Linked DNA regions of Lacticaseibacillus paracasei subsp. paracasei. The protein of the gene in region 2 binds, or shares a complex with, the protein of the main gene of each other region. Links are inferred from orthologs where the notes say so. Each region holds a gene or a part of one and is shown on either strand. Other genes may lie near its edges.

Region 1 (5,496 bases), 1.3 Mb from region 2 along the record:
AAAAACGCCGACTAGCGGCGTTTTCGACAAATTATGCTTCTGGTTCTTTTAGAGTCGGCCCGTAATGCTCCAAGAAATAAATGAGCGTCTGTAATTCTGTTGCTAGGTCAACGTTTTGCACGCGAACATAACTTGGTACAGAGATGCGAATCGGGGTGAAGTTCATGATGCCCTTGATCCCTGCTTTAACCAAATCATCCGTAATGTGTTGCGCAGCATCAATCGGCACCGTCAAAATCACAATTTCGATTTGCTGATCCTTGATCTGTTTGATCATTTCATCCATGGGATAGATTGGGACACCGCTTTGGATGGTACCAGCTAATTCGGGATTAATATCAAAGCCAGCACTAATCCGAATGTTGTTTGCCTGCCGAAAGTTGTAATTCAACAGCGCGTGACCAAGATTGCCAACACCGACTAACCCGACATTGGTTAACCGATCCTGATTCAGAATCTTTTTAAAGAAATTAAGTAGATCGACGACATCATAGCCGTAACCGCGTTTACCCAATGCACCAAAGTATGAAAAATCACGCCGAATAGTTGCCGAATCAACCTTCACTGCGTCCGACAATTCAGTCGAACTGATCTTGGTTGTTCCGGAATTGGCTAGAAAATTCAGATAACGGTAGTACACGGGCAGGCGTTTTGCCGTTGCTTTGGGGATGATTGTTTCCGCCATATAAGCAAGCCTCCTGTAGAAGTATTCCCACGCAGAACATGTGAGCTGTCCAACATAGTATCTCTTGCTTATATTAGCTGGTTTATAGTGTGAAGGCAAGCGGATACATCTTCACAAGCAAATTTTTTATTATCCAGGGACCATCGGGGAACGCGCGCCGATGAACGAAACTATGGTATATTAGGTTCTAACGATTATTGTGAAAGAAGGTATCCCTGTGATCATTTTGCAGGCGCAACAAGTTGGCCGCAGTTTTAACGGCAATGAATTATTTGCTAACGTCAACTTAGAAATTCAAAACGGCGCGCGCATTGGCTTAGTCGGGCCCAACGGCATTGGCAAGACGACCCTGCTGGAGATCCTGACTGGTATTGCCCCACCCGATGCTGGTCAGGTCACAACCATGAAGAACCTGTCAATTGGTTATTTAGCACAGAATTCAGGACTTGATTCTGACAAAACGATTTTTAAAGAAATGCTGACGGTCTTTGCACCATTACAAGCGATGGCTCGGCAAATACATGACTTAGAAGTTAAACTCGGTGATCCGCAACTCATCGCCGACAAAGAAGCTTTTGCGGCAACGATGAAACAATACGATCAATTGCAACATGACTTTAACGAACAAAATGGTTATGGCTATGAAGCCGAAATTCGTTCCGTTTTACATGGTTTTCAGTTCGGCGAAACGACTTATGACAAGCCGGTTGGCACTTTATCTGGCGGTGAGCGGTCTCGATTGGCGCTGGCGAAGCTGCTACTCGAAAAACACGACTTGATCATCCTTGACGAACCCACCAACCATCTTGACATTGAAACCTTGAGTTGGCTTGAAGGGTACTTAAAAACCTATCCGGGCGCTATTTTAACTGTCAGTCATGACCAATATTTCCTCGATCACGTGGTCACTGAGATCTATGAATTAGATCATCACCACGCGACACATTACAAAACTAACTATAGCGGCTATCTCAAGCAAAAAGCTGATCGTCAAGCTCAAGCTTGGAAGGCTTACAATAAGCAGCAGGAAGAAATTGCCAAGCTGCAGGATTTTGTCGACAAGAATATTGTCCGCGCTAGCACCACCAAACAGGCTCAAGCTCGACGTAAACAATTAGAAAAAATGGATGTGCTTGAAAAACCTGCTGGCGATAATAAGACGGTGCATTTTAACTTTACCCCAACGCGACCAAGCGGTAATGAAGTTTTAAAAGTCGAGCAGGCGACAGTTGGTTATGAGCCGGACAAACCCATGGCTGGCCCGATTGACTTTCAAGTGAATAAGTTTGACCGAATTGCGATCATCGGACCAAATGGTGTCGGTAAATCTACTTTACTGAAAAGTGTTTTGGGAAAAATTCCTTTTCTTAAAGGAGATGCCAAGTTTGGCGCCAATGTCGACGTAGGCTATTACGATCAGGAAATTCAACAGCTTAACCCTAAAAACACTGTCATTGACGAAATCTGGGACGATCACCCGATGATGCCTGAGAAGGATGTCCGGTCCGTGCTCGCGGCCTTCCTTTTTTTGGCGGACGACATTCAAAAACCGGTCAGTGCCTTATCTGGCGGCCAAAAAGCGCGGCTGGAACTCACTAAATTAGCGTTGAAACACGATAATTTCTTAGTGCTTGATGAACCGACCAACCATTTGGACATCAACAGCAAAGAAGTCCTAGAACAGGCCTTAAAAGACTTCAGCGGGACTGTCTTATTTGTTTCGCATGACCGGTACTTCATCAACGAGTTGGCAACAAATGTGGTCGCTATTGCCCCGACCGGCAGCACTACTTATCTGGGCAACTGGGATTACTATCAAGAAAAACTCACCGAAACTCAGGCAGAAGCAGCCGCCGCAGCCGCTGCTCAGCCAACGGCAAAAACTGAAACTGCTGGTGCGACCTCTTACCAGCAGTCCAAAGAAGACGCCCGCGCTGAACGCAAACTTCAGCGGGAAGTGGATGATTTAGAGCAGCAACTTCAAGATCTTAGCCAACAAGAGGCCAAAATTCAAAAAGCGATGACTGCACCAGACGTCCTCAGTGATTATGTCAAAATGCAAACACTGCAGACAGAACTCGAAACAGTTCAAAAACAAACAGCTAAAGTTGAAGACGCTTGGGAAGAAAAGGGCATTCAACTGGAAGATATGCATGCTGATAACAATTAAAACTGCTGTTCTTTAAATTCAAAATAGGCACGGCCAAAGATGGTCCTTGGTCGTGCCAAACTCCGCAATCTCCGGCCAGATGGGGTGGCGACGCATAGCTAGTGCTGTGACGGCGCTTCGAGCCCATCTGGCCTACGATTGCTCCGCCTTGGCACTGGTATCTTTGAGCCTTAAAAAATATCTCCGAGAAAATAATAGGCGAATGATTTTCCTTTTACGGAAAAATCATTCGCCTATTGTTAACTGTCAATGATGTTCCAACACCATTTTTGTTGTCTACTTACTCGAAGCCTTCTCATCAATCAACGCCAAGGCTTGCCGCAAAACCTTTTCACCGTCCATCATCCCATAGGCTCGCATGTCGATAACGGCCATAGGAATATTAGTACCAGCAACTTTAGCGGCAAACTGACTTTCCATAAAGCGTACTTGCGGGCCGAGCATCAGGACAGATACGGGTTCAGATGCAAGTTTATTATCAGCATCTGCTGCTGCCGTTGCGAAAACATCAACATCAAGGCCATCTGCCTCTGCTGCTTTTTTCATCCGTTGTACCAGCATTGAGGTTGACATACCGGCGGAACAGACCAACATAATCGTTTTTTCAGCCATGGGAATCATCCTTTCGTTAACAAACTTATCTATAAGATAAGTCTAACCAAAACAGTTAGGCGGCGTCAACGAAATCGCTGTCGGCCTTGCATTTATTATGAAGCGTGGGTAAAGCTCAATCCTGGATCAGCATTCAAGCTTTCTGAAGCAAGATGCTGCTTCGCCCATTCAATATGAGCAGCCGCGCCAATCATTGCGCCATTATCACCCGTCAAGCGAAGTGGCGGCACAATCACATCGACATCTGGAAAATTCACAGCCAAGGTTTCGTTCATGGCTTCTTTAAGCCCTTGATTGGCTGCAACACCACCGGCCACAATGAGTTGTTTAACCGGATACTGATGCAGTGCCTTTTGCGTTTTGTGAACCAAAACATCGACAACCGCCGCTTGAAAACTCGCGGCTAGATCTTCTCGACTGAGCTCTTGGCCTAACTGATGGGCGTGATGAACCGTGTTGATAACAGCCGATTTCAAGCCACTGAAGCTAAAGTCAAGATTGTCTTCTTTATCCATCGCCCGTGGAAAATGGAAAGTGTCTTGACCAAGATGTGCCAACCGATCAACTTCTTTACCAGCCGGATATGGAATGCCCAGAATCCGACCAACTTTATCGTAAGCCTCACCGGCGGCATCATCACGTGTATCGCCGATGATTTCGAATTCCCCAGCTGATCGCATATAAACCAACTCAGTATGACCGCCTGAAACCGCCAGTGCCAGTAATGGATACGCAAGCGGCTTCACAAAACGGGCGGCATAAATGTGGCCTGCCATGTGATTAACCGGAATTAATGGTAAATGATGAGCGTAGGCAATGGTTTTGGCAGCCGTCACCCCAATTAACAATGCGCCTACCAGCCCTGGGCCGTATGTGACTGCCACCGCGGTCAAATCATCATAAGTGACGCCCGCTTCTTTCAACGCTGCATCTGTAACCAACGTAATTTGTTCCACATGATGACGACTGGCTACCTCCGGAACAACACCGCCAAATCGTTGATGACTTTTAATTTGTGTGGCGATGATGTTCGATAAGATTGTGTCACCATTTTCAACGACAGCCACACTGGTTTCGTCGCAGCTGCTTTCAAACGCTAAAATTAATTCCCTTGCCGCCACATTGTTCTCCTCTACAACGACGATAATGATCGATTACGGCAATGGCCGATACATATCAAGTGCATCATCGTGATTGCTGACATAATAACCTTTTTTAATTTTCCCGTCCTGAAAACCGAGCGACCGATACAGATGCTTAGCAATGTCGTTATTCGTCCGCACTTCAAGCGTCATTTTTTGACTGCCATAATCAATCGCCCGGCCAATCATGAACTGCATCAAAAAACGTCCCAGACCCATGTGCTGGTATGCTGGGTCCACCGCGATGTTGGTCACATGGGCCTCACTTAAGGTAAACCAGGTGCCAATTAATGCGACTAACTGACCGGCATCTTCAACAGCCAAATACAACGAATGCCGAACTTTACGCAACTCAGAGAAAAAAGCGTAACGATCCCATGGTGTATCATGATAAATCCGTCGCTCAATCGCTAATGCTGCATCGACATCGTCTTCTGTCATACGCCGCAGTAAATACTCTTTATTGCGAACCGTGATCGTTTGTGGCTTAAAGCTCAATTCATCAGGTGTCGTGCGATCGAACCACGATTTAAACTTTCTCAACATAAACATCATGTCCTCTGCCGGGGTGTGCTTCCAACCAGTTGTGTTCCGCCTCGGTCAGCCGCAGATAACGCGGCACAAAATCATAAACAGACACAGGCGGCAGATCTTTCCCTAATTGTCCTAAACGTAATGCTTGTGGCAAGTTTAGCCAACTCGGTGCAAATTGCGCTAATCCGCCCAAGGTCTCAATAATCTGAGCCCGAAACATAGCCGCATCACTGCCGACAAAGATCACCGGCTGGTGCAAAGTGGCTAATTCAGTGAGCAGTAGTTTTAATGGCACGTGCCGATCTGTAACCACATTGATCAGCCGGCCCTTGTTCCATTGGTAGACACCTGTA
Region 2 (5,507 bases):
GGCTTCTTTGGCAGTCGCCCGTTTTCGCGCACCAATGCGGCACTAGAAAAAATGGGCGAGGCCCCGATTAATTGGCAGTTACCAGAAACGGTGAAGGCGGATTAACCTGAATTGACTAGCCTTAAGTGGCTCAGACACACTGTTTTTCCATTGTCTTCGACTAGTCACGACCCGATAAAAACGGTATGATGAACAAGAATAAAGCGCTTTTATGGAGGGATAAGATTTGGACCTATTTGAAAGTTTAAAAGACAAGATTAATGGCAAAAATTTACGGATTGTATTTCCGGAGGGCGAAGATCCGCGCGTTTTGGGCGCAGCAGTTCGGCTCGCAGCTGACGGGTTGATACAGGCCATCGTGCTAGGTAATCCTGATAAGATTCAGACATTGGCAGCTGCTAAAAGCTGGGATCTCAGCAAGTTGACAGTTCACGATCCAGCCAACGATGACATTCACGCTAAAATGGTTGCGGCCTTCGTTGAGCGTCGCAAAGGCAAGGCAACCCCAGAACAGGCCGAAAAAATTGTTCAGGATGCCAATTATTTTGGTACGATGCTGGTTTACATGAAGGAAGCAGACGGTATGGTTTCAGGCGCAGTTCATTCAACGGCTGACACAGTCCGGCCTGCTTTGCAAATTATCAAGACGCGTCCTGGCGTGCATTTGGTCAGTGGTGCGTTCATTATGCAGCGTGGCCGTGACGAACGCTACTTATTCGCGGATAACGCCATCAACATTGATCCAGATGCTGATCAGCTGGCTGAAATTGCGGTTGAGTCAGCTAAAACCGCTGCCTTGTTTGATATCGAACCACCGCGCGTCGCCTTGCTGTCATTCTCAACCAAAGGCAGTGCTAAGGGACTGCAAGTAGATAAGGTAGTTGAAGCCACTAAGAAAGCTCATGAACTGGCACCTGATTTGGCCTTAGATGGTGAGTTACAATTTGATGCTGCTTTTGTCCCAAGCGTTGCCAAGCAAAAAGCCCCTGATTCCAAAGTGGCTGGGGAAGCGAATGTTTTCATTTTCCCTGAATTACAATCCGGTAATATTGGTTATAAGATTGCGCAACGATTCGGCGGGTTTGAAGCCATTGGCCCAATTTTGCAAGGTTTGAATCAGCCAGTTTCTGATTTGAGTCGTGGGGCAAATGAAGAGGATGTCTATAAGTTGGCCATTATTACAGCGGCCCAGACCTTGCTATGACAAGTTTGAAAAAAGACTTCACTAGTGAGGCAGCCCTGCAATCCTTTGCGGCTTCACTGGGACCGCAGTTGCAAGCGGGAGACGTTTTGCTGCTGGATGGTGACTTGGGTGCTGGTAAAACTAGTTTCACCAAGGGCTTGGCAAAGGGCTTAGGCATCACCGATTACGTCAAAAGTCCAACATTTACAATTGTTCGCGAGTATCGTCATGGCCGATTACCGCTGTATCATATGGATCTGTATCGCTTAGAAGACGGTGGGGCCGAGGATCTCGGTCTTGAAGAGTACTTCGAAGGTGATGGGGTGTCTGTCGTGGAATGGCCGGATTTTTTGGGATTAAGTGAACCAGAGACCTATCTGATGATTCATTTTCAAAAAGATGACAATGAAGATACAACGCGGCATCTCGAATTTGTGCCGTTTGGCCAACACTATGAGAATTTACTCGAAAGCCTATGATAGCAAGCACGCAAAGAACATTTGCGTGCTTTTTTGATTTGGTTTGGTAAAGTGGTGCAGAACAAAGAAAAGGCGGTGCGTTATGAAATTTGGCGAACAGTTGGCCGCTTTGTTTGTTGGGCTTTTCGTTGGCGAAGTCACAATCTGGGCAGTTATCCACACTTTTCGAAGACAATGGCGTGCATGAGGGTCACAGAATTTGGTCTGGCTACTTTCACTAGGACAATAAATCTACTTTTGATAACACGTTATACTTTGATAACCAAAGTATGCATGGTAGACTATTGACAACGTGAGAAAGTGAGCTAATTCATAACGTGAACAGGCACGTTGGCAAGCTGAGATATTGGTCTTAGGCGTGATGACCAGTTGTTTGTCATTGCTTCTGAGGCTCTTACCATAGAGGCTTGAGCATCTGTGAGCGCGTTTTAAGTAAAGGAGTAGTGGCCATGCTAGAAGTCAAGGATCTTGTGAAGACCTTCGGCACGATGACGGCGGTTGATCAGGAGAGCTTCACCGTTAAACCAGGTGAAATCATGGGGTTGATCGGCCAAAACGGGGCGGGGAAGACGACAACATTTCGGATGATTTTGAATTTTTTGACACCAGACTCTGGTGCCATCACTTGGAATGGTCATCCGTTAACAGCTAAAGATTATGACACCATTGGATATTTACCAGAAGAGCGCGGTTTATATCCAAAGATGCGGGTTCAAGATCAAATTATTTATTTTGCGCGCTTGCGTGGTATGCGCACGTCAGAAATTAAAGCCAAGATTCCAGAATGGATGGACCGATTTCAGGTTAAAGGCAAGCCTACCGATAAAATCAAAGACTTAAGTAAGGGGAATCAGCAAAAAGTTCAGGTCATTGCCACAATGATTCATATGCCAAAGCTGGTTATTCTAGATGAGCCTTTTTCGGGACTTGATCCGGTTAACTCAAGCCTGTTGATGGCTGGCATTCAGATGCTGAAAGATAATGGCGCTGCGATTATCTATTCCAGCCATGATATGGCTAACGTTGAGGCTGTTTCCGATCATCTGGTGATGCTGAAACAGGGACGGATGGTCTTAAACGGAGCGGTTGGTGAGATTCGCGAAAGTTTTGGTCGGACCAAACTATTCATTGAGTCAGGGTTGACTGCCGATGACTTGCGTGAATTTGACGGGGTAACGAAAATCAAGCAGCATGGTCAAGAATTTGAGTTGACCTTAGCCGATCCGGCAGTTGGTCACCAGATTTTTGCTAAAGCAACGGAAAATGGCTACATACCAGAGTTCCGTCAACAACCACCGACACTTGATGAAATCTTCCGTTTGAAAGCAGGTGAAGCTGATGCATAAGTTTTGGGTGGTTATGAGTCAGGTCTATAAGAAAAATGCCAGAAGTGGTTCATGGATTTTTCTAGTATTGTCACCGCTATTTTTCCTTGCGATTGCTTTTGGAATTGTTTTTTATATTTCCAAAACGCAAGCACCTGCTCAGGTCGCAGTTGTCAGTGACGTTGGCGTTGTGCGCCAAGCATTGAGTAAACAAAGTACCAGTGATTTACGCTTTAAGCCGTATACTTCTGCTAAAAAAGCCAATGATGCACTGAACAAAGAAGATCTTGATGGCATTTTAACGGTGAATGCCAAAGATGACTTCAAGTCGCATTATGTTGCTCGCGATAACGGTCAGACAGTTGAGACTTCAACGCTGGTGGCAGCGCTGAGCGGATTGAAATTGAGCAGCACGGCCGCAGCCATGAAGCTGACACCAGCTCAGGTTAAGGCTTTAACGGCACCGCCGACAGTGACATCGAAAACGGTTGCCATTGAGGATGGCAAGCAGGTAGCCAAATCCAATACGGCACAACTTATGAATCATGGCCTTGCGCTCGTTTCAATGGTTTTGATTCTGATGGTCACCATGGTGTATGGTTCTATTCTGGCACAGGAAATTGCAACTGAAAAAGGCTCGCGAATCATGGAGATCCTTTTGTCCTCTGTCAGTGCCACGACGCAATTCTTTGGCAAGTTGGCGGGTATTTTCGCCTTGTTGCTGACACAACTGGTTATTTACGTGATTGCCGGTGTTATCGGCTGGCAATTTTTGAAAAATCAAACAATGGTTGCCGGCTTGTTAAAGCAAGTGGATCTTTCGATACTAGCTTCTGGGACAACCGCCATGATTGCGCTTTTCTTTATCATCGGCACACTCACTTATTCGGTCTTGGCTGCATTAACCGGCTCGCTTGTTTCTAATCAGGAACAAGTCCAGCAAGCTGTTATGCCAATTACCATGCTGGGGATGATCGGCTACTTCATTACAATCGCCGCCCAAGCCAATGATTCGACGCTGGCACAAGTAACAAGCTACGTGCCTTTCTTGAATGTTTTTGTTATGCCAACGCAGATGTCGCTAGGCCGAGCAAGTATGGGTCAGGCATGGGTCAGTGTCGGTATTAGTGTCGTCTTTCTCGCCTTGTTTACTTTCTTTACGGTCGCGGTTTATCGGAATAACGTCTTGGTCTATTCCGGTTCGGGCTTGTGGCAATCAATGAAGACCTCCTTTAGCATTTGGAAGGCGGAACGCGGTGTGGCTAAAAAATAAATATAATTAGGCAAAATAGGCAAAATAAAAAGGCGATTCCTCAGCGGAGTCGCCTTTTTGCATGGCAGCTGTATTCAGCAGTTAATGAGCGCGCAGTCGGGTCAAACGTTGAGCGGTTGCCAGTCGTACCTGAATCAACCCGCTTTTGAAAGTTTCATCATGCTTTTAATCCGCGCTTCGCCAAAGTGCTCATTTTCGGCGATCAAAATCCGTGCACAGGCATAACTATCCGCTAAGGCATTGTGGTGATGCTCAAGCGGAATGTGTAAGGCGGCACTGACAGTATCTAACCGATGATTCGGCAACTTCGGCAAAAATTGTCGCGAGGTTTTAACCGTGTCAATCACTTGATAGCGCGGCGCCGCAATGCCGTAACGATCCAGTGTCAGTCGCATAACCGAAACATCAAACGGTGCATTGTGAGCGGTCACGATCCGACCTGGCGTATAGAACATTTGAATATGCGGCCAAACTTGATCAAATGTTGGCTGATCTTGAACCATTTCAGGGGTGATGCCATGAATGTGAATGTTTTGGGCATCAAACTGCATCTGCGGATTAATAAGGGTGTAAAAACTGTCAACCACCTTATTTTGCTGGACGACCACGAGCGCCAATGAACACGCTGAGGCTCGCTTGCGATTGGCGGTTTCGAAATCCATGGCGATAAAGTCCATCGTATTTTCTCCTAAATCAAGTCTTTTGTGACAAGTTCAACTGGACAGTGGTCACTGCCCATAATGTCGGTCAGAATTTTTGCATCCTGAATATATGGTTTGAAGTCACGGCTGCTGACAAAGTAGTCAATACGCCAACCAGCGTTATTAGCGCGGGCATGGAATCGATAACTCCACCATGAGTAAGTGACGGTATCTGGATACAAGTTCCGGAATGTATCGATAAAGCCGCTATCTAACTGTTTTGTAAAGTCAGCCCGTTCTTCATCGGTAAAGCCGGCGTTGTGGTGATTGGTCTTGTCATTTTTAAGGTCGATTTCTTGGTGCGCGACATTTAAATCGCCGCAGTAAACGAGCGGCTTTTTGGCCGCGAGTTGGTTCGTGTAGGCAAGAAAATCTTTGTCCCATTGCTGGCGGTAATCCAGCCGCTTCAGTTCACCACCAGAGTTCGGCGTATAAACCGTCATCAAATAGAAGTTTGGATACTCTAAGGTAATGATCCGGCCTTCAGTATCATGTTCAGGAACGCCCATCCCATACGTGACATTGAGCGGTTCATGTTTGGTGAAA

What was found. The genes of interacting proteins can lie anywhere in the genome.
Region 1: the proteins of tsaE (region 2) and tsaD are in contact, whole or in part, in a crystal structure (PDB 6N9A), measured with the Thermotoga maritima proteins. The link is inferred for Lacticaseibacillus paracasei subsp. paracasei from one-to-one orthologs. Residues at the interface, in WP_004082108.1 of Thermotoga maritima: Leu37, Gly38, Lys46, Lys57, Val59, Lys60, Ser61, Thr63, Phe64, Thr65, Leu66, Met67, Val69, Pro71, Tyr82, Arg83, Leu84, Asp86, Asp88, Phe89, Asp93, Ile128, Asp130, Glu131, Arg134; in WP_004082750.1 of Thermotoga maritima: Cys10, Asp11, Arg49, His50, Leu82, Gly84, Gly135, Gly136, Glu154, Thr155, Leu156, Asp157, Asp158, Ser159, Glu162, Asp165, Lys166, Arg169, Leu170, Tyr175, Lys213, Thr214, Leu217, Tyr218, Gln221, Arg222, Asn324.

What each region holds. Positions count from the first base shown.
Region 1 is NZ_AP012541.1:2,292,677-2,298,172, forward strand. The notes cover bases 2,576-5,496. They hold tsaD (tRNA (adenosine(37)-N6)-threonylcarbamoyltransferase complex transferase subunit TsaD), read right to left. Parts: upstream 4,589-5,496; coding sequence 3,563-4,588; downstream 2,576-3,562. Other genes in these bases: LBPC_RS11245 (ABC-F family ATP-binding cassette domain-containing protein), read left to right, coding at 2,576-2,855; LBPC_RS11250 (PTS sugar transporter subunit IIB), read right to left, coding at 3,132-3,467; rimI (ribosomal protein S18-alanine N-acetyltransferase), read right to left, coding at 4,622-5,155; tsaB (tRNA (adenosine(37)-N6)-threonylcarbamoyltransferase complex dimerization subunit type 1 TsaB), read right to left, coding at 5,139-5,496. Also shown: LBPC_RS11240 (redox-sensing transcriptional repressor Rex), read right to left, coding at 32-685; more of LBPC_RS11245, read left to right, coding at 903-2,575.
Region 2 is NZ_AP012541.1:993,966-999,472, forward strand. What follows is about bases 1-2,931. They hold tsaE (tRNA (adenosine(37)-N6)-threonylcarbamoyltransferase complex ATPase subunit type 1 TsaE), read left to right. Parts: upstream 1-1,200; coding sequence 1,201-1,662; downstream 1,663-2,931. Other genes in these bases: LBPC_RS04975 (uracil-DNA glycosylase), read left to right, coding at 1-105; pta (phosphate acetyltransferase), read left to right, coding at 227-1,204; LBPC_RS04990 (ABC transporter ATP-binding protein), read left to right, coding at 2,112-2,931. Also shown: more of LBPC_RS04990, read left to right, coding at 2,932-3,008; LBPC_RS04995 (ABC transporter permease), read left to right, coding at 3,001-4,260; LBPC_RS05000 (3'-5' exonuclease), read right to left, coding at 4,395-4,937; LBPC_RS05005 (exodeoxyribonuclease III), read right to left, coding at 4,949-5,507. UniProt on the Escherichia coli protein: Required for the formation of a threonylcarbamoyl group on adenosine at position 37 (t(6)A37) in tRNAs that read codons beginning with adenine.